3 regions of the Bacillus sp. ISL-35 genome follow, and region 2 is predicted to be linked to each of the others. Evidence: riboswitches for the same ligand, from Rfam matches in the RefSeq annotation. Region 2 holds a riboswitch; each other region holds the start of a gene.
What was found. Region 2 has a riboswitch for cyclic di-AMP ahead of J7E38_RS09050 (TrkH family potassium uptake protein). Riboswitches for the same ligand answer to the same signal wherever they lie in the genome.
Positions count from the first base shown of each region.

Region 1: it holds a riboswitch for cyclic di-AMP, as region 2 does, so the genes downstream of both, J7E38_RS15695 (TrkH family potassium uptake protein) here and J7E38_RS09050 (TrkH family potassium uptake protein) in region 2, are expected to answer to the same signal.
Region 3: it holds a riboswitch for cyclic di-AMP, as region 2 does, so the genes downstream of both, J7E38_RS15770 (dicarboxylate/amino acid:cation symporter) here and J7E38_RS09050 (TrkH family potassium uptake protein) in region 2, are expected to answer to the same signal.

Region 1 covers NZ_JAGGQK010000011.1:88,529-99,357, forward strand. Annotated here, with positions in the region: gene J7E38_RS15635 (AI-2E family transporter) at 1-199, shown strand, start outside; gene J7E38_RS15640 (hypothetical protein) at 272-454, shown strand; gene J7E38_RS15645 (hypothetical protein) at 468-632, shown strand; gene J7E38_RS15650 (hypothetical protein) at 648-986, shown strand; gene J7E38_RS15655 (GNAT family N-acetyltransferase) at 1,031-1,438, opposite strand; gene J7E38_RS24170 (hypothetical protein) at 1,717-1,851, shown strand; gene J7E38_RS15660 (hypothetical protein) at 2,001-2,252, shown strand; gene J7E38_RS15665 (DUF3231 family protein) at 2,331-3,335, opposite strand; gene yiaA (inner membrane protein YiaA) at 3,505-3,975, shown strand; gene J7E38_RS15675 (PaaI family thioesterase) at 3,993-4,448, shown strand; gene J7E38_RS15680 (hypothetical protein) at 4,611-5,003, shown strand; partial or broken gene J7E38_RS15685 (cupin domain-containing protein) at 5,137-5,658, shown strand; gene J7E38_RS15690 (hypothetical protein) at 6,840-6,995, opposite strand; cyclic di-AMP (ydaO/yuaA leader) riboswitch at 7,185-7,334, shown strand; gene J7E38_RS15695 (TrkH family potassium uptake protein) at 7,427-8,776, shown strand; gene J7E38_RS15700 (GNAT family N-acetyltransferase) at 8,829-9,275, opposite strand; gene J7E38_RS15705 (hypothetical protein) at 9,699-9,965, shown strand; gene J7E38_RS15710 (DUF1129 family protein) at 10,009-10,776, opposite strand.
Region 2 covers NZ_JAGGQK010000004.1:612,328-623,156, forward strand. Annotated here, with positions in the region: gene J7E38_RS09015 (M6 family metalloprotease domain-containing protein) at 1-62, shown strand, start outside; gene J7E38_RS09020 (diacylglycerol/lipid kinase family protein) at 99-995, opposite strand; gene J7E38_RS09025 (GNAT family N-acetyltransferase) at 1,040-1,609, opposite strand; gene J7E38_RS09030 (ATP-grasp domain-containing protein) at 1,782-3,008, shown strand; gene J7E38_RS09035 (hypothetical protein) at 3,024-4,988, shown strand; gene J7E38_RS09040 (hypothetical protein) at 5,178-7,007, shown strand; cyclic di-AMP (ydaO/yuaA leader) riboswitch at 7,297-7,437, shown strand; gene J7E38_RS09050 (TrkH family potassium uptake protein) at 7,617-8,957, shown strand; gene J7E38_RS09055 (potassium channel family protein) at 8,970-9,626, shown strand; gene J7E38_RS09060 (BMP family lipoprotein) at 9,787-10,767, shown strand; gene J7E38_RS09065 (methyl-accepting chemotaxis protein) at 10,791-10,829, shown strand, end outside.
Region 3 covers NZ_JAGGQK010000011.1:110,078-120,906, forward strand. Annotated here, with positions in the region: gene J7E38_RS15765 (TrkH family potassium uptake protein) at 71-1,444, shown strand; cyclic di-AMP (ydaO/yuaA leader) riboswitch at 1,552-1,691, shown strand; gene J7E38_RS15770 (dicarboxylate/amino acid:cation symporter) at 1,779-3,002, shown strand; gene J7E38_RS15775 (SDR family oxidoreductase) at 3,799-4,560, shown strand; gene J7E38_RS15780 (YceI family protein) at 4,778-5,305, shown strand; gene J7E38_RS15785 (MarR family winged helix-turn-helix transcriptional regulator) at 5,367-5,801, shown strand; gene J7E38_RS15790 (DoxX family protein) at 5,861-6,259, shown strand; gene J7E38_RS15795 (ring-cleaving dioxygenase) at 6,292-7,230, shown strand; gene J7E38_RS15800 (ring-cleaving dioxygenase) at 7,312-8,250, shown strand; gene J7E38_RS15805 (alpha/beta hydrolase) at 8,250-8,858, shown strand; gene J7E38_RS15810 (threonine ammonia-lyase) at 8,909-9,856, opposite strand; gene J7E38_RS15815 (S66 family peptidase) at 10,073-10,829, opposite strand, start outside.

The DNA of each region.
Region 1 (10,829 bases), on a different contig from region 2:
TCCGCTGATCCTTGGTAAAACGCTGGATACCCATCCGGCCACGATCATCATTATTTTACTGGCTGCCGGTAATCTCGCCGGTGTCCTCGGAATGGTGCTGGCTGTGCCGACATATGCTGTCATAAAAACAATCGTTCTGAATCTCGTCAGATTTTTGCGGGCGAGAAAAAGAGCAAGTATTTCTGTAGATATAAATTGATGCTGTTCATTGGGCGATAGGGCTGTGTTTTAGCTGCTATCGCTTTTTTATTACTTATAGGGGAGGCCCTTTATGTCAGAGGAAAATAGAGAGCGGTTGAAATTAAAGGAGCAGCAGAAAAATCCGGGGGCCGCCCTGAACAATACCTTGGCACGAGCGGTTACAGGCTCGCCCGGCAGTGGTTGTCTGGTTAATATCATTTCGATATTGATGGTTTTGGGTGTGGTTTTATTAATCCGAGCGTGTTCACAATAAAGGGGAGTAATGTTTGAGAGCCTTAGTCAGTTTTATATTGTTGATCATTGGAGGTCTGCTTATTGGTGTAACGGTGGAGAATTCATTGATCGGAAATAGCATCGTAAAAGGGATTGGTGCCCTTTGCGTCATTGGTTTTTTAAAAATCGTGCCGCGTAACAAAGACAGCTTATCCTGAAAGGCTGGGGAGCGAATGAAAAAAATAGTTAGGCTGGCTTTAATAGTGGCCGCATTGGCTGCAGTTGTGCTGCAGAAACCCGGTGAGGAAGATTTTGCAAGCTGGATGGAAGAGACATATGAAATTCAGTGTCTTGATGAGACGTGTGATGTTTTTCAATTAGAATCAGGCGCAGAGCAAGTGGTCCTGCAATCCGTGCAAGGCGGTTACTCACCAGGGATCTTTGTGTCTAGAGTACATAAAACCTATAGGAATCAGGAGGATCCATCCTATCATTTAGAGCTTAAAGCATCGGGATTCCTGGGGGATTTTTCTCTTAATGAGGAAACCATGAGAGGAATGTTTAAAAGGTAAGTGAAGTTTCATCCAAAAACGCCTGGATTTCTCCAGGCGTTTACTTAAATAGTGCCAGACTGCCTGCCAAAATTCCTCTTAAGCATTCCATTGGATTTTACCATTCCCATTTTCTTGTAAAAAGGGACCAAGCTATCGTCACAACACAAATCGATCATGTATATATCATCAAGTTCTTTTAACATGGTGTTAACTAAATTCTTGCCAATACCTTTATGCTGATAATGGGGCAGGACTTCCAGGAGCGGTATGTAAGCAGATAGCACACCATCGCTTATTGCAGTTATGAACCCGACAACACGATTAACGTCAGGGTCTACTGCCATGATCACTTTACTGCTGTTTTCCAGCAATTTCAGATGTGTTTGGGGACTCGGCGGATTGGGCCAATCCACAAAGAAACCGCTCAACATATCAGGTGTGATGCCATCAAGACTATCTTTATAAATCATCGTATATCAACTCCTCATTGTTTTATAAGAGAGGATAAAAATCAAAAGTATAATAACAAAGCAGCAACCTCCAAACCATCAGTGGGTTACCATAAACTATTCGGCTTGAATTTCAAAGCTCCTTCAAATTTGTTTTATCCATGCTAATTTTTTCAGCTTTATCATCACTACCTATTGTAAATAATATAGAAGGATTTCTCGTGAAAAGGGGGTCCTTTTTTGAATCGCGTGTGGAGTGTGCTGGTTCTATTTTCGGAGGCATTGGAGGTCTGTGTGGAATGAGTGAAACGAAAGAGGAGCTGAAGCAGCAGTTGAGTGTGCTGACGGCTCGCAGGGATCGAATGCAGAAGAATCTTTATGAAGTGGAAAAAGAGATTTCGGAAATCAACAGCAAGCTGGCTAAGATGAAATAGTGAAGATGAAATATGACTGGAAGGGAAGCTGCCTTAAAAAGGTGGCTTCCTTTTAATTTTTGAGGGCTGAAGTGTGTATATGTCTATTCAAATTCTACAATCACGAATAAAATATTGAGAGCATTTTTTGCAAAGGAGTGGTGAAGTAAATGGACAGGGAGATTACGAATCAAACTTATTCCAACCGTGTGTTGAGGGCGGAATTTGATGACAACTGGGAGACGACGATCACGGAGACTGGCTATGTTAAATATATCGCGCTGAAAAATAAGGCTTCGGTTGAGCTGATGCTTTCTGATGGTTCAAACAGGCTGGCGCTTTTCCCGAAAAATGGGTACATTCTGGTAGGGAGTGGTGGAACGAGCCACTTTAGTAAGCCGCATGTAACAATTCAGCGATAGAGGTCAGGGCAGGGGTTGAACCTTAGTGAATTTGGGTGATGAAAAAATGTCCAACCGGTACGGAAGGACATTTGATCGTTAGTTATCACCCGAGAGTTCTCTTCGATTTGGCGCAAGTGGGGGTTGTTCCAGCCATTTGTGCTTTTTCATGATATCAAACCACTTTTTTGTCACCATTATATTTTTTAGAATGATGCTTTCGTACGTTGTAACTAAATCAGACCGCATGGCTGATGCCAGGCCTGTTCCGTAGTAGACTTGCGAGGCTTGGAACAGGAATCCTGTGTGATACATCATGAGCTTGTCTGAAAATGGGGAATCGGTAGAAGTTGTCACTTCTGTTTCCCATGAACGGGGAACTGGCAAGTTATCATGATGCATAATGTGGGTAAACTTTTGGATGTGTTGGTCCGCCGTCTTCTCAGATTCCACTAGAAACTTCCTGACTTCCTTTGATTGAGCCACTTGGCTAAAGGCGATTGAAAGTGTTTTGGCCATGATATTCTTCTTGATGTTGAAAGAAATACTGATCACTTCCGTGGCTGTTAAACATCTTCCTTTTCCGAAAATTCCATCGGTAAAATCCTCGCTCTCGATAAAGCTAGGGTTTTTATCAGGATAAAATAGAGGATCTCTTTGAAAATTGCCTTTTTCAAGCAATAGTTCAATTGTCTGGTGATACATTTTCTTGGCATCATTATCACACGAATCATAGAAATCCCGTAAATCCTTTCTGACTGATACGCTTAGTGCGGTGACGTGACCAATCAATCCGTGCAAAGTCATGATATGTAAATAATTCAAGCAGAAAATGTCGGAGAACAGCCTGCCAGCTCCGATATTGATGTCATTTTCACCAAATCCGATGGGAACAGGAAACCCTTCATTTTTAATGAAAGTGGCAAGCTGAGCCTTTTGCCGTGCAAATGTACTGATCGCGTCCTCAAAGATGGCCTTTATTGCCACGTCTTCAATAATGGTGACCATATATCTGTTTACTGAATCAATCATTGTCCCGTTTACATACTCGCCCCACAAGGAACCTATTTCAGACGAAGTTAGCCTTAACTTGTCATGATCCATAATCTCACCTCGCAACGTATTATCCCCTCGTGTGGAAAAAATATGATTTTTTCTATCCAACTGTAAAATCACAAATTTTAGAATTTTATCTATTATTTGTCATAAATTTCTATATAATAAATTTATACATTAGCACTATTTTTATAGGTAAAAGAGGGGGAGAACAACAATGTCTAATGATCAGGAGATACTATTGGATAAAGGCGAGCAAAGCAAGCCGAAGGTGAGAGTGGAGAGGAAAGAAGGAGAGCCGACATCGGCGTTCAAGGGGGCTTCCTGGGCGGCGCTCGTAGTCGGTGTGTCCGCTTATTTGATCGGATTGTTCAATGCAGCAATGCAGCTGAATGAAAAGGGCTATTATTTTGCAGTTTTGATATTTGGACTTTATGCATCGGTGTCATTGCAAAAAGCGGTCCGGGACAAGGAAGAAGGAATACCGGTTACCAGCATCTATTATGGCATTAGCTGGTTTGCTCTGATCGTCTCGATTTCATTGATGGCCATTGGCTTGTATAATGCAGGAAGCATCGTCCTTAGCGAAAAAGGATTCTACGGCATGTCATTCGTGCTTAGCCTTTTTGCGGCAATCACGGTTCAGAAGAATATCAGGGACACGCAAAGAGCAAGAGAGAGAGACTGATTTAAGAGGAGGCCATTGTGAAGAAGAGAATTGATGAATACCAAATCCATGACAAGCACTATAAGGAAATTTTGGAGCGGGTAAAAAACGATCCGTACGCGCAGTCATTAGGCATTCAGTTAACAAAATTCGAAGCTGGCTTCGCGGAAGCAGTGCTCGATGTGCAAAGCCATATGGTCAACGCTCACGGAACCGTCCATGGCGCGGTGATTTATGCTCTGGCCGATCATGTTTTTTCAGTAGCCTGCAATGCCTATGGAAAAACGTCGGTAGGACTGTCCACTACCATTCAGTTCATCGAAGCAGTGAAACCGGGAGAGAAAATCGTGGCAAGGGCCACAGAAACAAGGCGGAACTTCCGCACAGGATTCTACAGAATCGAGATTTTTCACGGAGAAAATCCCGTCGCTACCATGGAAGCTGTTGCTTACCGGAAAGATCAGTATTTCGTTGAACTCGAAGACCAGGAGTAATGGGGTAAAAGCTGTCATTTGGCAGCTTTTTTCTGTTTTTGGGGAAGTCTTATCGGATTTTTGCAGGTTTGCTGGTGAAGGCGGAAAGGCTGTCAAAGAGACGCTCGGAATCTTTTGCATATGATCATCATTTAAGAGGACACTGTCAGGGAGGTGGTAACTATGATATTGAAACTGGTTTTCGCAATGGGACTATTGTCAATCGCTCCGTTTAACTCTGCTTCTAAAACTATTCCTCCATCCCCTGAGATAGTAAAGTTTTATACAAATATTCCTGAAAAAAATAACTGGGTAACGGTTCCAGAAGGCACAAAAGAAATAACCATCACTGTTGAAGCCCTAAATACTGAGACAGTCCTATTCTGGTTGATCCCGACTGGTACTGAAACCTGGAATGAAAGGATACTGATTGGCTATGACATTAAGGATGACGGGGATAACTTTTTTTCATTAACCTGGAAGGTGTCAGGTCCGTTGCTGAACCATTTGGAAGTACAGGCTATAGGGGAAACCGGAATGGCGGGGGCGAGTTTAAATATAACATCAAATCCATAAAAGGATGTAACTTTAGCCAAGTATTAGGGTCATTCCTTAGTTAAACAATACAGGCAGTCCTATTTCCTGCTAAGTACATTCCCGTCACAAGTGCATAGGATATCCTGAGAAATTGTGAAGGGATTGAGCAAAAATGTACTATGGATATTCAAGTCCGTACCCTAATTATGTCAATGGGCAGATGTATTACAATAATGGACGACAATGTGTGAACTGGGGCCAGGCGAATGGTTATTCTTATCACTATCCTTACAGGAATATTGTTTTAAAGGATTATGGTCCCAACCCGTATGTGGTGAATATCAATGAAGCATCGATTCAAAACCAGAATTATCGGACAGCCTTGTGGACAGGGAAACATTTGCAGGTCACCTTGATGAGCATCGATGTTGGCGATGATATCGGTTTGGAAATACATCCGGAGGTCGATCAATTTTTGCGGATTGAAAAAGGCCAGGGGGTTGTCCAGATGGGCAAGAGCAGGAATAACCTGACCTTTCAAACCAATGTCGCCGATGATTCCGCCATCATGATTCCTGCAGGAACATGGCATAACGTGACCAACACAGGCAATACTCCGCTGAAGCTATACTCGATCTATGCTCCGCCGAACCATCCATTTGGTACGGTGCATGTGACCCATGCAGATGCAATGGAAAGACCAGTAGCGAGCAATGGAACACCAGAGGTTTTTGGAAAGACCCCGGACGAATGGGTGAAACATACCGAATTTTTGGTGCAGGAAGGACTGGAGGACGTGAAAAGAGGCATCAACGCCACCCACATCCTCCAGGAATTCATTCTAATGGGCGTGCTTGTCGGCAAAGGATACACACCTGAAAAAGCATATGAGACAGTAGAAGAATGGGAACGTACAGGGCAGTCCAAACTCCTTCAGCAGAGTAAGAATATGTAGTTGTGGCTTTGGATGTGCTTGGGACACGGGGGAGTTCTCGTGTCCTTTAATATTTAGGAAGGGAAATAAAAAGCTCGTGGTTTTGACAGGTTTGAGGTGTTAGGTGAAAAGCTGTCAGAATAACCCCTGGATTCAGACAGGTTTGCGCTGTTAGGAGTAAAAGCTGTCAAAATAACCCCTGGATTTAGACAGGTTTGAGGTGTTTAGGTGAAAAGCTGTCAGAATATCCCCTGGATTCAGACAAGTTTGCGCTGTTAGGAGTAAAAGCTGTCAAAATAACCCCTGGATTTAGACAGGTTTAAGGTGTTAAGGGTAAAAGCTGTCAGAAAAAGCTCGTGATCTTGACAGGTTTGAAGTACTAGGAGGGGAAGTTGTCAAAAAAAGACCTGCATTCAGACAAGTTTGAGGTGTTAAGAGGAAAAGCTGTCAAAAAAAGCTCGTGATTTAGACAAGTTTGAGGTGTTAAGAGGAAAAGCTGTCAAAAAAAGCTCGTGATTTAGACAGGTTTGAGGTGTTAGGAGGAAAAGCTGTCAGAAAAAACTCGTGATTTAGACAGGTTTGGGGTGTTAAGAGGAAAAGCTGTCAGAAAAAGCTCGTGATCTTGACAGGTTTGAGGTGCTAGGAGGAAAAGCTGTCAGAAAAAGCCCGTGATTTAGACAGGTTTGCGGTGTTTAGGGGAAAAGCTGTCAGAAAAAGCCCGTGATTCAGACAGGTTTGCGGTGATAGGAGTAAAAGCTGTCAAAAAAAAGCCCGTGATTCAGACAGGTTTGCGATGTTAGAGGGAAAGCTGTCAGAAAAAGTCCTGGGATTAATCAGGCCTGAGGGTGTTAAGAAGGTAGCCTGGGAAAATTGATGCAAGGTGAAATACATAACTGTACAAGACGAGTAACTATAAACAAAAAACCACTCTAAAGTGGTTTTTAATCCCGCATGGCTCCTGCTTCTCGGGAGGTCATGGCGCCTTGGCCTGCCTGTACATCTTTTTGGATTTGCTGTTTTACTTGCTGTGCATCTGTGCCGGCAAATCCGGGAGTTGTGGCATTGTCGCTTTTCGCGTTTTGTTGATCCTGTTGCATATTATGGTTTCCTCCTCAGTTATCGTTTTATCAGTATTAGTATTTACTGAAGTAATATCAATATATGCTAGGGAGACGGGGCCCCACGGAAGAGCTGTCCGTCGACTCTGAATCTGGTCTAAATTGTAAAATGGGCATTGACACCAATATAATATAGGAGTAATTTATATGTATTCATTTTTTAATAACGAAACCTTTTTGCTGAATCCTATGAGCGGGGGAACCATTTTTGGATAAATCGATTTTATCTTGGGGTGAATTTTAGCGCATGATGCTAAAAGGGGATGCTCTCAATCCCTAATCCGACAGCTAACTCCGTAAGCGCGGTTGAGAGAAGGGTCTTATGGCCATTCTTTATTTGAGATGGTCTTTTTGTGATTTTTAGGGATGGGGATTCCCATTATAAGTTGAAAAGTAAAGAAGGGGTATATTTGGTCAATATATTGAAAAAGAATCGTTTGAAACCGGCTCAAATCATTGTTTTGTTTTATGTTTTCGCTGTTTTGATCTCAGCCGCGCTGCTTAGTTTGCCAGTCGCGTTGAAGCCGGGGGTTAGCTGGGAATTTATTGATGTCTTGTTTACCGCAGTGAGTGCGGTGAGTGTAACAGGTCTTGGGGTTGTATCCACACCGGATACCTTCAGCACAACCGGCATTTTTATCCTGATGTTTATCCTCCAGTTCGGCGGAATCGGGATCATGACGCTGGGTACATTTTTTTGGCTGGTGCTGAGAAAAAAGATCGGCCTTAAAGACCGGCAGTTAATCATGACGGACCAGAACCAGTCCCAAATGTCGGGCCTGGTCAAACTGATGAGGCAGATATTGACCATCATCCTGTTGATCGAGGCGCTGGGAGCATTGATATTAGGGACTTATTTTCTAGGTTATTTTCCGACATGGGAGGAAGCGTATCTTCAGGGAACGTTTGCGGCTGTCAGTGCAACAACAAATGCAGGGTTTGATATTACGGGAAGCTCCATGATTCCATTTGCGCATGATTACTTCGTGCAAACCGTGAACATCATTCTTCTGACCCTGGGAGCGATAGGATTCCCAGTCCTGATCGAATTGAAGGAGTTTCTCCTGAATCGTAAAAAACACAAACGAGCCCATTTTTCTTTGTATACCAAGGTGACGAGTTTGACCTTTTTTGCACTGATGTTCTTCGGTGCATTCGCCATCTTGCTTTTTGAGTATAATCACTTTTTTAAGGATTACAATTGGCATGAGTCCTTCTTCTTTGCCTGGTTTCAATCATCTTCCACCAGGAATGGCGGCCTTGCTACAATGAATGTCAGTGATTTTTCTGACCCGACATTGCTGCTGCTGTGCTTTTTGATGTTTATTGGGGCATCACCAAGTTCGGTGGGCGGGGGAATAAGGACGACCACTTTTGCCGTGATTCTATTGGTCATCGTTAACTTTGCAAGAGGGCATAACTCGATCAAGGTATTTGGCCGTGAATTGCATGAAGAAGATGTCCGGAAGTCAGTGGTCGTAAGCTTTTTGGCGATCATTCTGTGTTTTGCGGCGGTGGTCATTTTGAATGCAACAGAGAAGTTCTCGATGATGGAAATCATGTTCGAGGTCAGTTCCGCATTTGGGACAACTGGTTTATCAATGGGGATTACGCCTGATCTGAGTTACGCAGGGAAGGTCGTCATCATTGCCATGATGTTCATTGGAAGAATCGGGATCCTTTCCTTCATTTTCTTGTTCAACCGTGGAAAAGCAGAGCCGAAGTGCCATTATCCAAAAGAAAGATTGATTGTTGGCTAGAAATTTGAATAAAACAAACGCTGTTGATCACAGGATCAACAGCGTTTGTATTTTATAACGATATCTTCATGAATTTGCTGACATCCTTAAAACCCATTTTTTCATATAATTTCATTGCTGTTTCATTGTGTGAATAAACATTCAGCCTTACATCACTATATCCATTTTTACGAAACTCATTTAAAGCTTCCTCCATCAACAATTTGGAGTAGCCTTTGCCTCTGTATGGCGCTTTTACATAAAGGTCATTGATCCAGCCGATTTCATCACCCGTTAAGTAATCAAATGCCTTATCAATTTGAACCCATCCAACAAGTGTGTCGTCATCCATCAAGCAAACAAAATAAGCATCATATTTGGCGGAATGCTCATATGCTTCAATCATTTTTTGCTGATTATCATCTGATTCGTGATTCGTTGCTTCTTTACGGTTTATCCCAGCATATTCATAGATTTCGTGGATCTCCGTTTCGGAAGCCACTTTAAAGCTCAGCCCCATACCTTCCACCCTCTTAAATAAATTCTAGCTTTATAAATATACGACATTTGTTCACAAAGTCCTTTTTCAAGGTTCAGGTCCCGCAATTGGTGAAACCCTGTTTAGTGTTAATCGTTATCTGCAGTGTCACCATGAAAAGGGGTGATTAACAGTATTTTTAACATCTTTTTGGTACCTTATATTGAATCTGCCTTTCAATTCGTTGTTTGAAAGGCATTGTCGTATCTGTTTGCCATGTTTATTGGCGAAAAAAATTTTTTATTGGCGATTTTTACGTGTTTATTGGCGAAAATCGATTTTTATTGGCGACTTGGAAATTTTCGTTGATTTTTTCCAACTCGAATGTGACCAGGTACATCCAATTTTTCTTGTAACTTCCAGTCTCCATATTCGTATATAAAATAAGGGATCGGAGGATGGAAAATGAAAAAGGTATTTGAAGTTACATATAAGGGTCATCATATACAAGTGGAGAATACATGGTTTAATGGGGAGAAGCTATTAGTGGACGGCAAATTACAGGATCAGAATCTGGGGTTTGCCTTTGATCGAGCCACTTTGAATGGGGTGATCAAAAATAATGACGGTGCAAACCAGAATATTAAAGTTAGCCTCGGCGGTGCCGTTACCGTAGAGTGCAGGATTTTTGTCGACCATGAACTGATTTATCCTGATCATGTGATTGAGTAAAATATAGAAAGGAGCTTAACTTAGTTGAGCTCCTTTTTCAATCTTAAATCTTCTTCTGCTCTTTTTTTCTCTGGTAAAAAAAGATGGCGATTAATACAGCTGATGCAAGTATAAAGGTAAGGACGGTGATCGTGATGTACAGAGAATTATTGTTTGCTTCTTCTGGGATGAATCGGATGGCAATTGGTCCGATGGATATGAATAAAGGGATCAGTACGGTGAACCAGGTTTTGGTGTACAGTGCAGCACCGATGAAAATCACGGCGCACAGGACAATGATCCAGTTGTTTTGCGCTGGGGTTGCTACAAAGGTGGGTTCGAATTCCTGAGTTTTGTACCAGAGCAGGAATACCACGATTAAACCGGTTACTGTCATCGAGATGCCGGTAAACAGGACATAGCCCCATTTAGAATGAAAGAATTTCGGCATTACCTTGAATAAGAACAAGCCGTAAATCAGGATGCTCATAGTGCTGATGATCATCGCAAACCAGATGGTTCCTTGAGATATGGAAAACGTTCCTTCGATTGCCGGTCCGATGCTTAAGTATGCTGCGAGCAGCAGGATCATCAATGGAAAAAGGGCGGCTAGCTGACGGTAGTCGGTCTTCATGGATTCACCAATGCTCTTCATATAATTCTTCGGGCTGTCCCCGATAATATGGCTGACATCTTTGCCGGCTGCTTCCGCCTCTATCAAATGCACCTCAAGTTCTTCGGTGATTTCATTGATTTCCTTATCGTTTTTACCCTTTGAAATCAAATACAGCCGAAGTTCCACTAAAAATTGTTCCGCTTTTTTCGAAACCATCCCATCATTTCCCCCTTTTGCTTAGGCTCTTTTCTCAAACTTCTTTGCTATTG
Region 2 (10,829 bases):
AAAACAAAGATGGCTCCATTACAGCCAAGTTCTTCTATAACTTTGATTCAAGTGTAAAATAATGTTGAAAAAAACCTGAGCCAGGGGAAATCCCCTGCTCAGGTTTTTTGATTAGATGGCACAAAGATATCGAGATGCCCTGGGAGGACTTTTGCGCTGAAGGGCAGTGGCTCGCCTTCTTCTCCGTCGATGTTCACGACATGTGCTTTATCGGAGGATACCTTAAGATAGGAGGTGCGGATATATTCGACCTCCTTGCTTTCTTCCAACTCCCCTCTCAAAAGTGAAGGGATGAGTGATGCGACTTTTGGAATGGATAACTTTTTTATGATAAAAGTGTGGAACTTACCGTCATTCACGTCTGCTTCAGGTGCAAGTGCCTCAAACCCGCCAACGGAATTAGTGAGGGCTGTAAGCAAAAGGAAGGTTTCTCCTTCCCATTTCCCTCCTTCGTGTTCAACACTGATTTCAATCGCTTCACCATTCAGGAAGGATTTTGCTCCTTCCATAAAATAAGCCAGTGGGCCGAGCCTGGTTTTTTGTTCTGCGCTCACATTGTAAGAGGCCTCAGCAATCGCCCCGACTGCTAGAACATTGGCAAAATAAGACTCATTGACCTTTCCGATATCGACAGGACGAAGATTTTGTTCTTCCAAAATAGAGATGGCTTCATATGGTTCCAGCGGAATTTTGAGTGCCCTGGCAAAATCATTGACCGTCCCTAGCGGTATGATGCCGAGAGCGGGACGGTGTGCCTGTTCAGCTAGTCCATTGATGGCTTCATTGATGGTACCATCACCGCCCATAGCGATGACCGCATCATATAAAGCCACACAGGCTTCAGTCGCAAATGCCGCAGCATCGCCCTCCTTTTCCGTTTCTTTTACATCAATCAGGTGAAATGCTTCTTGCAGGGTTTCTTGTATTTTTTCCACATAGTCCTTCGCTTTTTCTTTTCCGGACGATGGATTGACAATGATCATAGCCTTTTTCATGTTCATTCCTCCGTTGCTCGCTTCCGACATGCTGAGTCAAAAAGTCATTTAGCCCTGCTAAAGCTTTTCTTTCTAAGCTTCAATACTTCCTCAACAGGCTGCGGCTTCTTGCTATATAACTTTTCTGAGTTAAAAGCATGGACTTCTTCATAAACGTTTTCCATTCGTTCGAATACCCATTCTTCCGTTCTTGGTGAGGGAGCCCAGCAATAAATGTCCATTTTATTCAGTTCGCCAGTGACAGCATGAATTCTTTCATACTGAATAGAACCATATTCCTTAAATCCATTTCGCTGATAAAAATCGATCCGCTTTAAAGAATCGGGATCATTGGCGTTTTCGGGCTCGACTTCGAGAATGATGGCTTTATTCTTTTGTTTAAGCCTGCCCAAAAGCCTGGATCCTGTACCCCTGCTTCTTCTGCTGCCGCTTACCAAAATATAATCAATAAAAATAAAATCCTTCTGTTCAAGGTAAATAAGGACATATTCCGGTCCTTCTTCCTTTTTATATAATTTTTCCTTTTCGGTAAAAAGGGATTCAAAATGTTTTTTTGATTTCATTTCACGGGCCGGGAAGTATTCCAGCAGCTTTTCATGCCAGTCTATAATCAAGTTTTCGGCTCCTTTATCCTAATATGATTGTTATTTTGATGGAAACTATAATTACATACCTGAAAAACAAGAATATTAAACCATTTTTTTGAAAATACTAGTTTGAAAAATTGCTATTTTGGAAATATATAAGTCGTTATACTACTTTTTTTAGTGGAAGCGGGGAGCTTTAATGGAGAATACAGAAAAAAAAGAGCAGCTTACAGCTATATTAGGATGGAGTCTTCCTGCGATCGAAGCTATGGATAAGCTTGGCCGTCCATTCGTTGTAGTGGGTCCGCCTGATTTCCAGGAGTTTGCGGACAAGCATGAAATTCAATTTATTGGATGGGAATTCGATCGTTTAAATGAAAAATCGACCGAGCTTTATGAAAAGCTCAGAATGCTCAACACTAGGCTGGCTGTCCCAATTTATGAAGAAACGGTCGAGTGGGCCGGGGCGCTAAATGCAAGATTTACAGAAGACCCTAGAATCTTTAATCGTTCCCTTCTGCTTCGGGACAAAGGGCTGATGAAACGTAAAGCACAAATTGCTGGCATGAGAGTCGGAGTATTTGAAGAGGCATATGACAAGCAGGATGTGTACAGATTCCTGAAGCGGGTTAATGAGGCATTGATTAAGCTGGATGGCGATCCGAATGATCCGATTCATGTAAAGCCTCTGAATAAAGCGGGCACAGTCGGGCACAGGGTGATCAGGGAAGCAAAAGAGATTGAGATGATGGACGATTCAGAGTTTCCATGTCTTATGGAAAGCCATCTTGATGGCCAGGAATTTTCCTGTGAAGCTTTTATCCATAACGGAAAGATCCGCTTCCTGAATATCACGGAATATGTACAGCTTGGCCATTCCAACTTCGTGCCGGCATCCCCTTCTCTGGAGGAATGGAGGCCGCAGATCAGGGCGGAAATTGAGAAACTGGTAGAGTCCTTCGAGATAAAATACGGCGTAATCCACCCGGAATTTTTCATTTCCCCGGATGGAAAAATTAATTTTGGCGAAGTGGCTGCCAGGGTTCCGGGAGGACATATTTTTGAACTGATTGAAAGGGCTTATGGCTTCAGTGCATTTCAGGCGCAAATTCTCTGCAGTGATCCACTGACAACTGAAGAAGAGCTCGAAGCCTTTTTCCCAGAAGAAGTTGTATCTGCTAAAGGATTTGCGGGAAGCCTCATGGTCTATCCCCGTGTACAGCTGATTGAAAAGCTGAATGTCCCAGCTGAACTGAAAGAAAATCCATACTTCGAAAGACATGATATGTTCATCCCTGTTACTTCAAAGGTGGCTGAGCGGGTAGGGTTCGGAAACCACTACGGAACAATCTTTTTCTTTGGCGATGACAGCACAAAGATGAGAGAGCTTTTGAAAGAATACGAGAATTACGATTTTTATTTATAAGGGAGAAGAGCAGCGATGAGCAATGACATGACTAGTGTAAAAGACAGGTTCAACCAGGCGCTCGACACTCTTGACCAGGCGAAACCCTTCGCTAAAAGCATGTACCAGACAAACGTTTTCCAGCTCGCAATAGAGCTTGCCTTAACGGAAGAAGGATTGTCTCATCTGTATGAAAAGGGTTCTTTATATGATCAGGCTGGTGTCTTTAATGGGGGGCCATGGGAAAATCCTGAAAAATTGCAGCCCTCCTTTGTTGGTGGTTCCCTAAAGGTTAAGGGAGTAAACTCCATTGTGGAACTTCTCAGTGAAATGAGGATGCTTTCGATTGCGAAAGGGGATTATCAGCATGACCTGGTGACGCCGGAAGAAGCAAGGGAATTTTTGAATGAGGTACTAGCGCTGAACCTTGACCTTCTTTTTCCTCCTGAAACCGAGGAGGCGAGAATTGAACATGGTGAACATATTGAAAGGGCACAGCGTTTATTCCGTTTTCTTGGCGAAGAATTAAGCTTTAAGGCGATTGCCAATAATCTTGTTGAAGAGATTGAGCGGCTGGCCGTTCAAAGACCGATCATGGTTAACAGGATTATTAAGATGATTGAATCAGCTGAACAGTTAATGGAAACGGGAATCGAGGGCCAGGAACAAGAAACGATCAGGAAATACCATAATGCTTTTCAGGCACCAAGCCCTTTGAGCCGGGAAAATCAAAGCCAGAGAGATTACCGTGTCAGACTGAAAGAGGCATATCAAGAAGAGCTGGAAACCGAGGCAAAGGCTTTTGCTGCTTCAATGAAGGATACCGGTCTTGTTTCCCCATACCATGCCGTTTACATTCGATATATAAACCGGGCTCATCCGGAACTTGTGCCGCTTGCGCTTGATTTGTCTGAAACTGGCGTTGCCAGCTATAATGCGAACCAGCAGCTGATTCATGACTTGATCCAGCTTTCGATTTTTCCAGAAACAAGGCAATCAATATATGGTCTGGCTAAAATGCTGGATAGGGGCGTCCTGACACAAGAGCCAATTTTGCCGGGGATTCGCCGTCTATTCGAACTTCCAATCCATCATGAGGTCAAGAGGGCACTCATGAAGAAAGAATTCGAGCAAGGAGGCATTTCTCCGAACGGAGTTCTTGTGGCCGGAACAGTGAGCGTGCTTGGCCAGCCTCTTGGAATCGGGCAGGGCTTGAATCCTACATGCCAGTCTGCAAGGGCAATCAGCCTTTGGGCCCAGCATGGAATTGGCCAGCTTTTAGAGTATATCGCAAGAGCCGCACGGGATAATGATATTGACATGACCTTCGAGGGGGAACCAATCCATTCGAGCCAGATTGAAGGTGGTGTAGCCGACAAGATTGATATGGAGCTGGATCCCGTTTCCGTCGTGCTCGTTCCGCATCTTGATAAAATCTATAACGAAATGATGAAAAGAACACTTCTCAGGGGAGAAGATGGACATAAATGGGTGAACCCTGAATTTTATGGGGAATGGATTCCGAGGGGATTCATCAATGTGGTCGATCCCATAACAGGAGCCGTTTCAAATTATCAGGCATTTGTGAAGCTATTTTATGCCACCCACCATCCTGACTACAATGAAGGGTACGAAATGATTTATCCTAATCCAGTCGGCATCTTCATTACAAGTGTGAACGCTGAGCTGATGGGACTGCACGCTGTTTCGATCCAGCGAATAGCCAGGGATGACCAGGGGGATTACCGTGTTTATTTCTATAATCCTAATAATGACAGCGGCCAAAACTGGGGGCAGAGCATTACGCCTGCCGTCCAGGGAAATGGAGAATTAGAAGGAGAATCCTCTCTTCCATTCCATAAGTTCCTGGCGCGGATGTACGCATTCCATTATAATCCATATGAGCAAGGCGAGACCTATATGGTAGAGGACTCGCTTGTAAGTGAAGTTGAAGCGCTGGCAAAAGAAAGCTGGGGCAAGGCATATCCAGCCTGGATTTAAAATGTTTAATATGGAACAATTACCTGTTATCGGCAGTATGCTGATAGCAGGTTTTTTATTTTGTCTTAAAGGGTTCACCTATTTGAAGCAGAATATAAAGTATACGTTATTTTTCAAGTTACCCAGTATGTGAGTCTTTTTTTGGCCATTATGATTAAGGGAAGGATTCGATCAGAAAGGGTAGGAGATATGGGATATATATTGAAAACTGCAGATTCCTCGTTCCACGGAGCTTTATATCAGCTATGGGGCAGTGCTGAAGAGCAAAAAAAGCATTTCCGAGAGATGGTGCTGGAAGAGGCGGCCATGCTGCTGGAAGAGAATAAAGGACTGGAATATCTGTATGGCTATGCATCTATCTTTGAATCTGCAGGTGTTTTTGCCGGCACTGTATGGGAGGATTTAAAGGGGTTGAATCCCAGTCTTACAAGGGGAACACTGATGGCTGGAGGGTCCATGGCTGCAGCGGAAGCACTCAGTAATTTGAGGATCCTGGCGTTGGCAAGAGGGGTATATGCTAACCCTGAGATGACTTCAAAAGAGGCAGCTGCATACCTGGAAAACCTGCTGGCCCTTAATGTCGACATACTGGCATTGGGAGAGACGAAAAAGAATCAAAAAAGGTGGAAAGATAACGATGACTGCGCGGGTTCATTGATGAGATATCTGGCTTCATGCTGTTTTTCCGCGAAAATTTTCGATTTACTGGAACAGGATATAACCAATCTTTTAGCTCAGCGGCCAATAATAGTCCGTGAAGTTATCAGCATGGTCAATAGTGCATGCAACCTGGCGCATGGGAATGTCAGCCGTCACCCAACCCTTCAGGCATGTCAGCGCTCTCTCTTTTTCCCCTCTGAACTTGCCCGAAGGCAGGGGGACTATCTTCAGGAAATAAAAAATGCAGGAGATCTTGTTCTGTTATCAGAGGCTTCGCAATTAAGGGATTCGATGCTGGAGTCCGGCCTTGTATCAACTTACCATGACACATTCCTTCAATATATTTCTAAAGAAAAACCATATTTTCTTGAGATCTTTTTCGGTAAAAGCAGAGCTGCTAGAGCGGCCCTTAAAAGAAACTTTCCATTAATCCGCAAGATTACAGAGGAGATCACCGGTAAAGAAGCAAGCCAGAGTATTTATGGTTTATATCATATGTTTGAGCGGCAGGTATTTAGTGCTGAAGTAGTCAGAGAGCTTGAAGCATTCGTCTGTGACCACTCGTCCAAGGTTAATCCTCTTAATGAAAACAGCAGAAATCGCCTGACTCGTAGAGATCAAATTTTAACCGGGCTGATCAGTATTTTAGGGCATCCGCTAGGAGCAGCACAAGGATTTAATCCGACATGCCAATCAACGCGGCTTCTAAGTTACCTTTCACAGAAATATCCTCATAAATTGATCAGTATGGCCCGAAGATTATTGACCAGCGGAGAAATAGAACTTCAATTTGAAGGGCAAGCGATATCTTCATCATCCCTAGTGCGTTGCGAGTTAAAAGATTTGGTTCATATTGACTCTCTGTCAGCAGTCATGCTTCCCCACCTTGATGCAATTTATGGTGAAATGCTTAAAAGAGCTGCAGGCAGAGATTCCGATCCTCATAAATGGGTCAATAGCCAATTCCATATGGCAGGTGTTTTCCCAGGCTTTGCAGAACGGAATAAGAACAATGAACATGAATTTGTTGCTCTTTTCCATCATTTTTATTTTGCAGGAGCTGACACTATAAAGAAACATTTGCCGCAGCCAGCGGGAATCTTGATGTATGACAGGAAAGGCAACCTTCTTGGCCCGCATGCGATTTTGATTCAAAGAGTCGAAGCTAAACAGGATGGGGATTTGCGGGTTTACTTTTTTAATCCTAATAACGATAGTCTACAGCACTGGTACAATGGCGTCATGACCAGTGTCAGGGATAACGGTGAACAACATGGCGAGGCATCACTTAGATTTGAGGATTTCATTAAATGCTTGTATGCCTTTCATTTTCCTGATCAATCCGCTGCAGACCAATAACCCGGCCGGGAAGCATATGCTGTCCCGGTTTTTCATTTGGCAACAAAAAGATGCTGGTTAAGAAGCTGTCTTGATTTTTTTGAAAAACGAAGAAATACTGTGCTTCAGTGAGCTAGATAGTGATTTTCCAGGAGTATTCATTTAAATTGGATTAAAAGGGCTGTTTTTGCTGTTCTTTTCCTGCTTTACAACTCGAAAGGCAGAGGAGTATGATTACTACAGTTTTAAAAAATATACTCTCTTTTCGGCGAAGGTTTTACGAAAAAGAGTCTAATTCAATGAGTTTCATATTTCTAAATCGCTGAATCCGGCAGGAGCGGGGGAACCATTTTGTGGATGCATCCACTTGGGGTGAAGCCTTTTTAAAAGGCGGGGCTATTCTGAGTCCTAATCCGACAGCTAACTTCGCAAGCGTTGCAGAAGAGGAAGATGAAGCTTGTGTGACGACTATTCAAAAGTCCACAAGGCTGAAATCTTTTAGCCTCTGGGGGCTTTTTTGTTTTGCATGATTTTTGATACGCCGGCATGATCAGGATCCAGTTAGACAAAAGTCCCTGCAAAGAAATATTCGACGAATAATTCCTCATACTAAGGAAAGAGGGAAGGGCCATGCGCAGTAAAATGTTTTTCAGTCTGGACCCGCCAAAAGTGCTTGTCGTCGGGTTCGGCGCAATTATTCTGTTAGGGACATTGTTGCTTTCGTTGCCATCCTCCACAGTTGATGGCAAAGGCCTCCCGTTATTGGATGCCTTGTTTACCGCAACATCAGCAACTTGTGTAACAGGCCTTGTTGTCGTCGACACAGGTGATACCTTCACCACATTTGGGGAAATGGTCATTCTGTCCATGATCCAGATTGGCGGGCTTGGATTCATGAGCTTTGCCACTTTGCTTGCATTTATTTTAGGAAAAAGAATTTCATTCAAAGAAAGGCTGATTATCCAGGAGTCATTGAATAACGAGACTGTCGAAGGGATTGTCAGGCTCGTGAAACGGATTTTCCTTTTTACAGCGGTAATTGAGATTACCGGCGGAATCATTTTGTCTCTGCGATTTTCACAGGAGATGGCTGCAGGAAAAGCCATTTATTTTGGTTTTTTTCACGCCGTTTCGAACTTTAATAATGCCGGCTTTGATTTGATGGGCGGATTCAAAGGGCTTACGGCCTATTCAGCAGACCCAATTGTCAATATCACCATGATCACTCTGATCAGTTTGGGCGGAATCGGATTCATTGTCATGAACGAGCTTTATGAATATCGACGTACAAGAAAAATTTCGCTGCACTCGAAACTCGTTCTGTCCGTTTCCGGTGTCCTGGTGTTGGCCGGCGCGCTGATGATTTTCATTCTTGAATACAACAACCCATCGACCTTGAAGCCCTTGTCGATGACTGGTAAAATGTTCGGGGCGCTATACCAGGCTGTTACACCAAGAACAGCTGGATCCAATACCTTGAATATCCCGGACCTTAAACAGTCCACCTTGTTTTTGATCATTTTTCTGATGTTCATAGGTGCATCGCCAGGGTCAACAGGCGGAGGTATCAAGACTACCACCTTTGCAATCCTGTTAGGCGCAGTTAAATCGCAGATCCGCGGCTGTGAAGATGTCACTTTTTTTGGCAGACGAATGGACAACAGCATTATTTCAAAGGCACTGACGGTTACGCTGATTGCGCTATTTTTAGTAGGTTCGATTACAATGGTTTTGACGATTACGGAACCGGGGAAAGACTTTTTGATGCTCTTTTTCGAGGCTGTATCGGCCTTTTCAACTGTCGGCCTATCAATGGGCTTGACGCCTGATCTGTCATCATATGGAAAGATCCTGATTCTTATTACGATGTTTGCGGGCCGTGTTGGTCCATTGACACTTGCTTATGCAGTGGCAAGAAAAAGAAAAGAAACACATTATCGACATCCAGCTGGAAAAGTGATGATTGGGTAGGAGGATATTAATATGGCAAAGCAATATGCAGTAATTGGGATGGGGCGCTTCGGTTCGAGTGTCGCCACCACCCTTTATAATGAAGGACATGAAGTTCTGGCGATTGATAAAAGTGAGCAGCATATCGAGGAATATAAAGAGTTTGTTACCCATGCTGTGATCGGCGATTCGACCGACGAGCAAACATTGCGGGCAGTTGGAATCAGAAATTTTGAGACGGTCATTGTGGCCATTGGAGATGATATTCAGGCGAGCATCCTCACCGTCCTGATTTTAAAAGAGATGGGCGTTTCCAATGTTGTGGCGAAAGCACTCAACAAACACCATGCACAGGTATTGTTCAAGGTAGGGGCGGACAAAGTCATCTTCCCTGAACGGGACATGGGAGAACGCGTTGCCCATCAGCTGATGGCGTCCCCGAATGTATTGAATTTCATTGAGCTTTCAGATGATTACAGCATTGAAGAAATCAAGCTGCCAATGAGCATGGCCGGCAAAAACCTGATTGAAATCAATCTCCGTGCCAAATACAATATCACGGTAATCGGCGTCAAAACAGCAAATAAAGTCGATATATCGCCAGATCCGGAGAAGACGCTCCGAGCAGAGGACATCCTGATCGTCCTTGGGGAAAATGGTGACTTGAACAAATTCGCGAAAATAAAATAATGACAGGTACTAAGCAGACTGGGAAATGACAGTCTGCTTTTTTGTGTGCATTATTTTGAAAATTGATAAAAGATAGACTTTCTTTTATAGCATTAACAAATATAGACTATGGCCGATGAAATACATATAAATTTACTGGAAAAGGGAGCAGGACATCAAGATGAAACGAATTATGTATATGCTTTTTATCGCAGTTTTACTCGCAGGGGGACTTGCGGGCTGCGCAAACACAGAGTTAAAGGCGAACGAAAGGGTGAAGATTGGCATCATGTTGTCTGACGTCGGACTTGGTGACCAATCGTTTAGCGATGCGGCGTTTGCCGGACTGACAAAAGCAAGGGATGAATTGGATATTCAATTTGATTATCGGGAGCTGCAGGAAGTAGGCAGCTATGAAAAGGGATTTACTGAGCTGGTGGAAGACGGAAACGATCTTGTCATCGGGCTTGGTTTTATGGTTCTTGAGGATTTGGAAAAAGTTGCAAAAAAATATCCGGAACAACAGTTTATACTGGTTGATTCGGTATCAGAAATGGAGAATATCACATCGATTGTTTTTAAAGAAGAACAGGGCAGCTTCCTCGCCGGCGCGGTTGCCGGAATGGCCACAAAATCAAAAGTTGTCGGGTTTGTTGGCGGTGCGGATGTGCCGCTAATCCGCAAATTTAAGTCGGGATTTGAGCAGGGTGTGAAAGCAGTGAAGCCGGATGCAGAGGTAAAGGTTGCCTACTCTGAGGACTTTGGCAATGCAGATCTTGGAGGGAAGATTGCTGCGGGAATGATTGATGATGGAGCGGATGTTCTTTATGCTGCTGCTGGTTTTACGGGAGTAGGTGTATTGAAGGAAGCGCAAGCCAGGAAAAAGTTTGCGATTGGTGTAGATAGCGACCAATACTTTTTTGCCGAAAAGGCCATTATCACTTCCATGCTGAAAAATGTGGATATCGCCCTCTATGAAGCGGTAAAGGAGTTCCAGGCCGGGAAGAAGCTTCAATCGAGACAAATTGAACTGGGCATAAATGAAAAAGGGGTCGGGCTTGCGCCAATCCGTGTCATCAAGCTGACTCCAGACCAGGAAAAGACCTTGAAAGACTTGGAAGAAAAGCTATCAACAAATGAAGTTTCAATTCAGCTAGATTAACAGCTGCAACTGGGGGAACCAAGATGACAATCAAAAAGAAATTACTATTGAATTTATTGCTC
Region 3 (10,829 bases), on a different contig from region 2:
ATGAATATTCTATTGAAACCAATGAAGTGTTCCAGGTGCATTTCTATAACTACATTAGGAGATATTTACAATGGATAAACAATTCAAATCCTTTATAAGGATTCAAAGGTTAAACCGGCTAATTAAAGTAAATCCTGCCCAGACGCTGGCACTTGGTTTCTTATGCCTTATTTTTATTGGGACCATTTTATTGATGTTGCCTGGAGCTACAAAGGATCGCCATCATTTATCGTTTATTGATGCTTTGTTTGAAGCAACCTCTGCAGTTTGTGTGACGGGATTGGTGGTCGTTGATACTCAGACAACCTTTACACTTTTCGGACAAATTGTCCTAATGGCGCTCATTCAAATCGGAGGTCTCGGATTTATGGTCTTTGGAATACTCATTGCAATGTTCCTTGGAAAAAATATCGGATTAAAGGGACGTCTGATGATACAAGAGTCGTTAAATCAAATATCCTTAGAGGGTATGGTTAAACTCGTGAAGTTTGTTTTAGGGTTTACCTTGTTAATCGAAAGTATCGGAGCCTTAGTATTATCTATTCGCTGGGCCTCTGACTTTGGTTTTCCGAAATCCATCTATTATGGGATCTTTCATTCTATATCATCCTTCAACAATGCCGGTTTTGATATCATGGGAAATTTCAATAGTGTAACAGGTTATGCAGGTGATGTAACAATCATATTGACCCTGAGCTCATTATTCATAATTGGCGGGATTGGATACACAGTTATAATGGATTTGATAAAAAAGAAGTCCATCAGGAAGTTGTCATTACATACAAAGTTAGTCTTATTAATCACATTAATCTTAAATGTTACTGGCTCGATCTTCATCTTTTTATTAGAATATAACAATCCTGGTACATTAGGAGACTTATCATTCAAGGAAAAAGTTCTAGGTGCGTATTTCCATGGTGTTGTACCTCGTACAGCTGGATTTAACTCATTGAATACGGCTGATTTGACCTTAAGCTCACAATTTGTAACCATGCTGCTAATGTTTATAGGTGGAGGTTCAGGTGGAACTGCAGGAGGGATAAAGGTTACTACATTTATCGTGATAATACTGGCGGTCTGGACGTTAGTCAGAGGCAGAGATGATGTGGATGTAATGGGAAGAAGAATACCAAAAGAATTAATATTTAGAGCCTTTTCTATTACACTTTATTCTGCTTTTATTGTGCTCTTAATATTATTCATTTTAACGATTACTGAAAACGATGTTCCATTAAACGTATTATTATTTGAGGTTATATCTGCTTTTGGAACGGTTGGTATGTCATTGGGACTTACTCCTGAATTAAGTACAATCGGTAAAGTGCTCATTTCCATAATGATGTTTATCGGAAGAGTAGGGCCATTGACACTTGCTTTTGCATTAGCTAAAGTTAACAAAAAACAGTCAGTTAAACATGCCGAAGAAAGAATTATGATTGGATAAGTTGGTTATTTAGATTAAGTTTTCGCGGTGAAAGATTGCCCGCGGGATAAATCAGGTGATTTTTTTGTTCCCAAAACCGGACAATCCTGATATTATATTAGAAAAATAATACACGATCGCTTAATCCTTTGAGCGGGGGAACCAATTGTTACTTTTTTAAAAAGTAATTGGGGTGAATCCTTAACAGGTAGGGTACTCTCAAAACCCGAACCCGACAGCTAACCTCGTAGGCGTGTTGAGAGGAAAACACTGCATTCATGCACAGTGGTTTTTGCCTCTGTGTATTTTTTATTGCCTTTTTTAGAAAAATATTTAAAAGTTGGAGGTCATCTTTATGAAACTGTCTACCAAAATTATCATAGCCCTGATAGCCGGCGGAATCACTGGACTGCTGATCAATCTGTTCGCACCGGGCATTTTTCCACAGCTCGATCAGTTTGTATTCACGCCGCTGGGAAAAATCTTTCTAAACCTTATTAATATGCTCGTTGTACCTATTGTCTTCTTTTCGATTACACTTGGAACCGCGGGGCTTGGCGATCCGAAGAAGCTTGGCAGGATCGGGCTTAAAACCATTTCCTTTTTCCTTGTGACTACTTCTTTGGCCATCATCATCGGCATCTCGCTGAGCTATGTTTTCCAGCCTGGTAATGTCGGCACCTTTGATACCGCCAATGCCGAGTTCGAGTCAAAGGAAGCTCCGCCGGTCTCTGAAACGCTGTTAAATATTATTCCTACAAATCCTTTCCAAGCCTTTACAGAAGGAAACATGCTCCAAATCATCACCTTCTCCGTCTTTGTCGGCTTCGCCCTTACCATGCTTGGCGACAAAACGAAAGGGATACTGAACCTCGTTGAACAAGGGAATGACCTGTTAATGTATCTAGTCAACCTGGTGATGAAGTTTGCACCATATGGGACGTTCGGGTTAATTGTTTCCGCCGTGGGCAGCCAGGGACTCGATGCCATCAAAGCCATGGGTCTTTACATGTCTGTTGTCCTGCTGGCTCTTTTGATTCATTCCCTTTTCGTTTACGGATCTTCGGTGGCACTGTTGGCAAAGAAAAGCCCAGTTTGGTTCTTTAAAGGGTTTGCTCCGGCAATGGGCGTTGCTTTCAGTACTTCGAGCAGCAATGCTACCCTGCCGATTTCCATGAGCACCGCACAGAAAAATCTAAAAGTCCCTGAGTCAATCAGCAGTTTCGTTCAACCGCTAGGTGCGACCATCAACATGGACGGTACAGCCATCATGCAAGGGGTAGCGACAATTTTTATCGCACAGGTATTTAATGTGGACCTAACCATCACCCAACTGATCACGGTTGTCCTGACTGCTGTTCTGGCCAGCATCGGGACCGCGGGTGTACCGGGAGTGGGGCTGATCATGCTGGCGATGGTCCTCCAATCCGTTAACCTGCCGGTGGAGGGGATCGCTCTGATTATCGGAATCGACCGCCTGCTTGACATGACCCGCACGGCCGTAAACATCACCGGCGATGCCGCCTGTGCCGTGATTGTAGCGGAGACGGAAAGAAAAAGAGAAATTAGTAAATCGTGAAAAAGGGAAGATTTATCGTAAAAATACAGGGTGACGTTCCTGAAAAATAGGAATCGTCACCCTGTTTGATTATCTTGACAGGATTGGGTTCGGTTCATGGAAAGCTGTCAAAATAACGATGGATTCTTGACAGCTTTAGGTTCCGTTGATGGAAAGCTGTCAAAATAACGATGGAATCTTGACAGGTTTGGGTTGGATTGATGGAAAGCTATCAAAATAACGATGGATTCTTGACAGGTTTAGGTCTTGTTGATGGAAAGCTGTCAAAATAACGAGGGTTTCTTGACAGGTTTAGGTTCGGTTGGTGGAAAGCTGTCAAAATAACGAGGGTTTCTTGACAGCTTCGGGTTGTATTGATGGAAAGCTGTCAAAATAAAGGTGTTTTCTTGACAGGTTTGGGTTCGGTTGGTGGAAAGCTGTCAAAATAAAGATGGTTTCTTGACAGGTTTGGGTTGGATTGATGGAAAGCTGTCAAAATAAAGATGGTTTCTTGACAGGTTTGGGTTGGATTGATGGAAAGCTGTCAAAATAAAGGTGGTTTCTTGACAGGTTTAGGTTCGGTCGATGAAAAGTTGTCAAAATAACGAGGGTTTCTTGACAGCTTCGGGTTGTATTGATGAAAACCTGTCAAAATAATACTTTATCTGAAGTAGAGTCAGGTTCGGACAAAACTCAGGCCAAAGCCGATCGCTTTGTCCAAAGTAAATTAACTAATTATTCACAAAAAAATGGTGGGTGTGCCAAGCAGTAGCTTAAAATAGAGTTGATAGAAAATAATAGACTGGAGGGAATCGTGATGAAATTAGAAGGAAAAGTAGCGGTTGTGACGGGTGCTGCGTCGGGGATGGGAAAGGCGATTGCGGAATTATATGCCCAGGAGGGGGCGAAGGTTTTACTGGCTGATTATAATTTTGAAGGTGCTGAGGTTGTTGCGAAAGGGATTGCCGCAACCGGTGGAACTGCAAAGGCGCTTAAAGTGAATGTGGCGGAACTCGCGGATGTAGATAATATGATCGATACAGCAGTTAGTGAGTTTGGCACCTTGGATATTTTGGTGAATAACGCCGGGATCATGGATGGCTTTGAACCAGTTGGCGATATCACCGACGAGAGATGGGACCAGATTTTTGATGTGAATACCAAAGGTGTAATGCGCGCCATGCGAAAAGCAATTCCGCTTTTTCTTGAAAAAGAAAAAGGAATCATCATTAATGTAGCATCAACCGGCGGTTTCAGCGGCGCTCATGCCGGCGCAGCATACGGTGCGTCCAAGCATGCCGTGATTGGCCTGACAAAGAACACCGGCTTCATGTACGCGCAAAAAGGGATTCGCTGTAATGCGATCGCACCGGGAGCGGTCGAAACTAACATCGGATCAAGCATGAAAGGCATCAATGAGTTTGGCATGTCACGTGCAGGCTTGACTCACTCATTATCGCCGCGTGCCGGTAAGCCAGAAGAAATTGCGCAGGCCGCAATGTTCCTTGCATCAGACGACTCCAGCTTTGTCAATGGAGCGGTGATTACTGTGGATGGTGGCTGGACCGCTGCTTTTTAAAGGGTTCTTGGTTTAGGGAATGCCTTTAAAAAACTTAAAGGGAAAAGGAACTCGAATGTAATCGGGTTCCTTTTTTTTGTAAGAAGAAAAATTATCTATTGACACCCAAGAGGAATATATGATAAATTTATCTCAAATTAAAAATAAATTAATTCAAGATTTTTTTTAAAACTATATCTCGAATTCGAGATAAAACAATACTAGGAGGAATTTTAAAATGGCAAAATGGACAGTTGATCAGGCACACTCAGCAATTGGATTTGAAGTGAAACACATGATGGTATCAAAGGTGAAGGGTCATTTCGATTCTTATACTGCAGATGTTGAGGCAGCAGATCTTACAGATTTAACCACTGCATCAATTGCATTCAAAATTGATGTAGCTAGCATTGACACTCGTAATGAAGATCGTGAAAATCACTTGAAATCAGCTGACTTCTTTGATGTTGAGAAGTATCCAACGATTGATTTCAAATCTACAAGCATTACAAGAGATGGCGATGACTACAAGGTAACGGGTGGTTTGACTATCAAAGATGTAACGAAACCAGTCACATTCGATGTGGAATTTGGCGGCAAAGGCACAAACCCATGGGGCGTTGAAGTGTACGGCTTTGAAGCAGAAACAAAAATCAACCGTGAAGAATTTGGTCTAACATGGAATGCAGCACTTGAAACAGGCGGCGTTTTAGTGGGAAAAGATATCAAGATCAAAGTTGAATTAGAAGTAAACCCTGCAGCTTAAAACCTTTGGACATTATGCTGGATGACATGAAAATCCAGCATAATGTAAAGGAGTTGGAAAAATGGAAAAGCCAAGAGAAGAGTTAAAAGCAGTAACCGTTATTATTCGTGCGGCGCAGGCTATTCACGATGTGATCAGGAAAGACGCAGCGCAGCATGGATTGAATCCTACGGAATTTTCCGTGATGGAGCTGCTTTATCACCGAGGAGAGCAGCCTACCCAAATGATTGGAAAAAAGGTGCTGATTTCGAGCGGCAGCATTACCTATGTCATTGACAAGCTCGTGGAGAAAAAATATGTGAGACGACGGGGATGCCCCGAAGATCGCCGCGTCACTTATGCGGTTTTGACTGATGAAGGAAAAGAGCTGATGGATAATATTTTCCCTCAGCATGAAATGGAAATGAGCAGGATTTTTGCTGATTTGGATGCCGATGAAGTCAATCAGACGATCTGTTTATTAAAGCGAATCGGCTATCGGGCAAAAGACTTATAGATGAATTTTTTTACTCATATATCTCGAATTCAAGATAATAATCTAGGAGGAGTATAATAATGATGGATTTAGGTTTGTTAATCATACGATTGGTAATTGGCATTTTATTTATTGGCCATGGTGCACAAAAGCTGTTTGGCTGGTTTGGGGGCTATGGTTTGAAGGGAACGGGCGGCTGGTTTGAATCGATCGGCATGAAGCCTGGAGTGACGATGGCACTTTTCGCAGGGTTAGCAGAGCTTGTCGGGGGAATATTATTGGCAGCAGGGCTTTTGACGCCACTCGCAGCTTTAATGATTGCTGGTACCATGCTGATGGCCATTGTAAAAGTGCATGGCGCAAATGGCTTGTGGTCCACTTCAAATGGCTATGAATATAACTTGACGTTGGTTGCTGTCACGATTGGATTAGCACTGATTGGCCCTGGCCGATACGCTATAGATGCTATTTTATTCTAAATTATATTAGATTATAAATGGGAGTGTTATTAATGACCAAAAAAACAATGGGCATTCACCATATTACCGCAATCGTGGGCCATCCGCAGGAAAACGTTGATTTTTACAGTGGCGTATTGGGGCTGCGATTGGTAAAGAAAACCGTCAATTTCGATGACCCGGAAACGTATCATCTTTATTTTGGGGATGAAGGCGGCAAGACGGGAACGATCATCACTTTCTTTCCATGGGCAGGCGCTCGCCAGGGAGTCATTGGCGACGGACAGGTAGGAGTGACTTCCTATGTGGTACCGAAGGGCTCAATGGATTTTTGGAAAAACCGTCTTGAAAAATTCAAGGTTCCATATACAATCATGGAGCGCTTCGGTGAACAATATTTAGAGTTTGATGACCCTCATGGTCTTCACCTGGAGATTGTGGAAAGAGAAGAAGGGGAAATCAATGAATGGAGCTTCGGAGAGGTAACGCCTGATGTTGCGGTCAAAGGATTTGGCGGAGCGACACTGTTATCGACCCAGCCGGAAAAAACAGCAGATCTTTTGGAAAAAGTGATGGGGCTTGAGCTTGTCGGTAAAGAGGGAGACTTCATCCGCTTCCGTTCTTCTGCAGACATCGGAAATGTGATCGACCTGAAATTGACACCTATTGGCCGCGGGGAAATGGGTGTAGGAACGGTTCACCACATTGCGTGGAGGGCTGTCGATGATGAGGACCAGCTGGATTGGCAGCAGTACGTGTCAGCTAATGGCTATGGTGTAACCCCTGTTAGGGACAGAAACTACTTCAATGCGATCTATTTTAGGGAGCATGGAGAAATTCTGTTCGAAATTGCGACTGACCCACCGGGATTCGCACATGATGAATCACAGGAAACAATGGGTGAAAAGTTGATGCTGCCGGAGCAATATGAACAGTATCGCGGGCAGCTTGAGAGAAGGCTCATCCCGATTGAAGTGAGAGAGTTGGATTGATGGCAGTAAGCAGGCTAGTCGGAGGAATTTTTGAAATCGAAAGGCACAAGTAGTTTCCGATGGGAGAAAGGGTGAAAAGGAATGCAAAAGACAACAGGTATCCACCATATTACCGCCATGGTCAATGATGCGCAGCGGAATATTGACTTTTACGCAGGCGTGTTAGGGCTCAGGCTTGTGAAAAAGACGATTAACTTTGACCGGCCAGAAGTGTATCATCTTTATTTTGGCAACGAAGCCGGGGATCCTGGAACCGTCATCACCTTCTTCCCATGGGAAAACCAGATGAAAGGGCGGATTGGCACCGGACAGGTCGGTGTGACCAGCTATGTCATTCCCGCCGGATCCATGCCTTTTTGGAAGGATCGATTGAAGCGGTTTGGAGTCAGGTTCATTCAGAATGTCCGTTATGGCGAAACCTATTTGCAGTTCCAGGATCCTGACGGGCTTGAAATTGAACTGGTCGAACGACATGATGGGGCAATGAATCCCTGGAGCTATGGAGGCGTTTCATCTGATGTGGCAATCAAAGGGTTTGGCGGAGCGACCTTGATTTCAGCTCAGCCGCATAAAACCGCAGAGGTACTTGAAGATATTCTTGGTCTTGAGCCTGTTGGCCAGGAGGAAAGCTTCCTCAGGTTCAAATCAGAGGTTGGCAACACGATTGACATCAAGCTCACTCCTTCAGTGCGCGGATTGATGGGAGCAGGGACTGTCCATCATATCGCCTGGAGAGCAAGAGATGAAGAGGACCATAAAAGGTGGAGAGAGCAACTGGAAGAGAAGGGATTTTACCCAACAGAGATTCTCGACCGCAACTACTTTAAGGCCTTGTATTTTCACGAGGGCGGGGGCATTCTTTTTGAGATTGCGACCGATGCACCAGGCTTCGCGGTGGATGAACCAGCGGATGCACTTGGAAAAAAACTGATGCTGCCGTCATGGCTCGAGTCAAAAAGGGAAGAATTAGAGCACAAGCTTCCACAGGTGGAGGCACGTGTTTTGGAGGGAGATAAATAATGAAACATATATTCAACAAGGGTAAGGTATCAACAAAACCAACATTATTAATGCTTCACGGCACAGGAGGCAATGAATTGGACCTGCTGCCTCTGGCCGGAATGATCGATGATGAAGCCTCTGTCTTAAGTGTCCGCGGAAACGTATTGGAAAACGGAATGCCAAGATTTTTCAAAAGGCTGGCAGAAGGCGTGTTTGACGAAGAGGATCTCATTTTCCGAACAAAGGAATTGAATGAATTCCTTGCTGAAGCAGCTGAAAAATATGGCTTTGACCGTAACAATGTGGTTGCAGTCGGTTATTCAAACGGAGCGAATATCGCAGCAAGCCTGATGTTCCACTATCAAAATGCCTTGAAGGGAGCAATCCTCCACCATCCAATGGTACCGAGAAAAGGCATTGAATTGCCTGACCTGACAGGAACGCCGGTATTCATTGCGGCAGGAACGAATGATCCAATCTGCCCGCCGAGTGAATCTGAAGAACTGCAATCCCTGCTGGAGAAAGCTGGTGCTGATGTGGAACTTCATTGGGAGAATAGAGGCCATCAGTTGACCCGTGAGGAAGTCGAAGCGGCGGCACAGTGGTACGGGGGACGCGAGAAATAAGATTAAAAAGTAACTTTGGGGACGGGAGAACCGTCCCCATTTTGCATTCTTTAACTGATCAGTCCAGATATCTTCCTCAAATCCACGTTCCCACCGGAAATGACGGTCACCACTTTTTTATCCATAAAAGGCAATTTGTTATGCATGGCAGCTGCGACTGTTGTTGCGCTGGATGGTTCGATCAGCTGTTTCATTCGTTCCAAAACAAAGCTGAAGGCATGGCGGATTTCTTCTTCACTGACCAGGACAAGGTCATCGAGGTATTTCATCAGGACAGGGAAGGTCAGGTCCCCGGGCTGGCTGCTCCTCAGGCCATCAGCGATCGTTGAGGTGGCTGGGATCGAGGTGATTTCCTTGTTTTTAAGGGACAGATAAGTATCATTGGCAATCTCGGGTTCTACACCGATTACCTTGATCTTTGGGTTGGTCTCTTTTATGGCAGTGAGTATTCCCGATAGAAGGCCGCCACCGCCGACAGGGACAATCACCGCATCAACATCCAGGATCTGATCAAGAATCTCCAATCCCACCGTTCCTTGACCAGCTATGATATATGGGTCATCATACGGGGGAATGAATACGCCATTTTCTTGCTCAGCGATTTCTTTGGCTCTTGGTAGCCGCTCCGCAGAAGTCGTGCCGCACATTTCAATCTTGCCATTATATGCTTGAATGGCGTTCATTTTACATTGGCTGATATCCTCCGGAACGACGATGGTTGCGGGCACTCCATATTTATTCGCCACATAGGACACTGCCTGGCCATGATTACCCGAGGAGGCTGCCGTTACATACTTTGCACCATTTTCGACAGCTTGTTTGACTTTATTGCTGGCGCCGCGGATTTTGAATGAGCCAGTCTTTTGCAAGTGCTCTGATTTGAAAAAAAACTGGTTGCCGCATATCCTCGATAGTTGCTCAGATTTTAGGATAGGTGTTACATGAATGATGTCGCTAATTCGTTCCCGTGCTTCCTTCACTTCATTTAATGAGATCATATGTAATTCCCCCTTTATTTTCACAACCATAAAACTGCCGACGAGTCTTATTCTTTCTATCTCTATTCAATACCAACTTTGATTATCCTTCTAAACGGGGTACGTGAGTTAGAATTAGTAGTGAATCGTAACTTGATCACGCCAATTCCATAAAATATCCATTAAAAAACGCCCGGAGCAATTAGCTCTGAGCATCGGTTAGTATGATTTATTATCTCATCGGAAATGTTGGATTACTGTGCCTGTTCCATCTTTTGTTTCTATTTCTGCATATGCACCGTTTATAAAAGTAATTTGAGGTGGAACGTGGCCGCAATCGATGTCGTAGATGATTGGGATTTGCAGCTCTTCTGAAATTTCCTTATATACATCTTCAGCTGTATATTCATTGACAGGCGTGTTAGCTGGGCTTCTGCCGAACATAATCCCTGAGCAATGATCGAACCAACCAGCCAATTTCATCTGAATTAGAGACCGGCGTAAATCGGTTGTGGATAACTCGCAATTTTCAAGAAACCAAATGACTGGTTCCTCTTGAATATACTTTTTCCTGAAGGTAGCTACATCTCCATATGGTGTTCCGATTACATGCCTGATCACATCAATACACCCACCAAGTAAACGTCCTTGAATCTTTACTTCAGTGTTTGATATGGTCTTCCAATAGGTTTGTTCGGTTAAATTGAAAACATAGGGAGTAGGCTGGTCATGCTGCCATTCTTTTTGGTATTTTTCTGATGAATGTTGTTGGGTTGACTCGCCTTTTTTAGTGGATAAAACAGACTGCCACATCGCTGTTGTGTCGTCTGAGTAGTCTCCCCTTAAGTCTACTAAGTTTGTTCCGTGTGCAGTAGCAATTCCTGTTTTTAAAGTAATAGCAAATAATAATAAACTGATATCAGAATAGCCTAATATCCACTTGTTTTGTATTTTTCCGAAGTCAATATATTCAAGCATCTCAACCAGGAGTTCG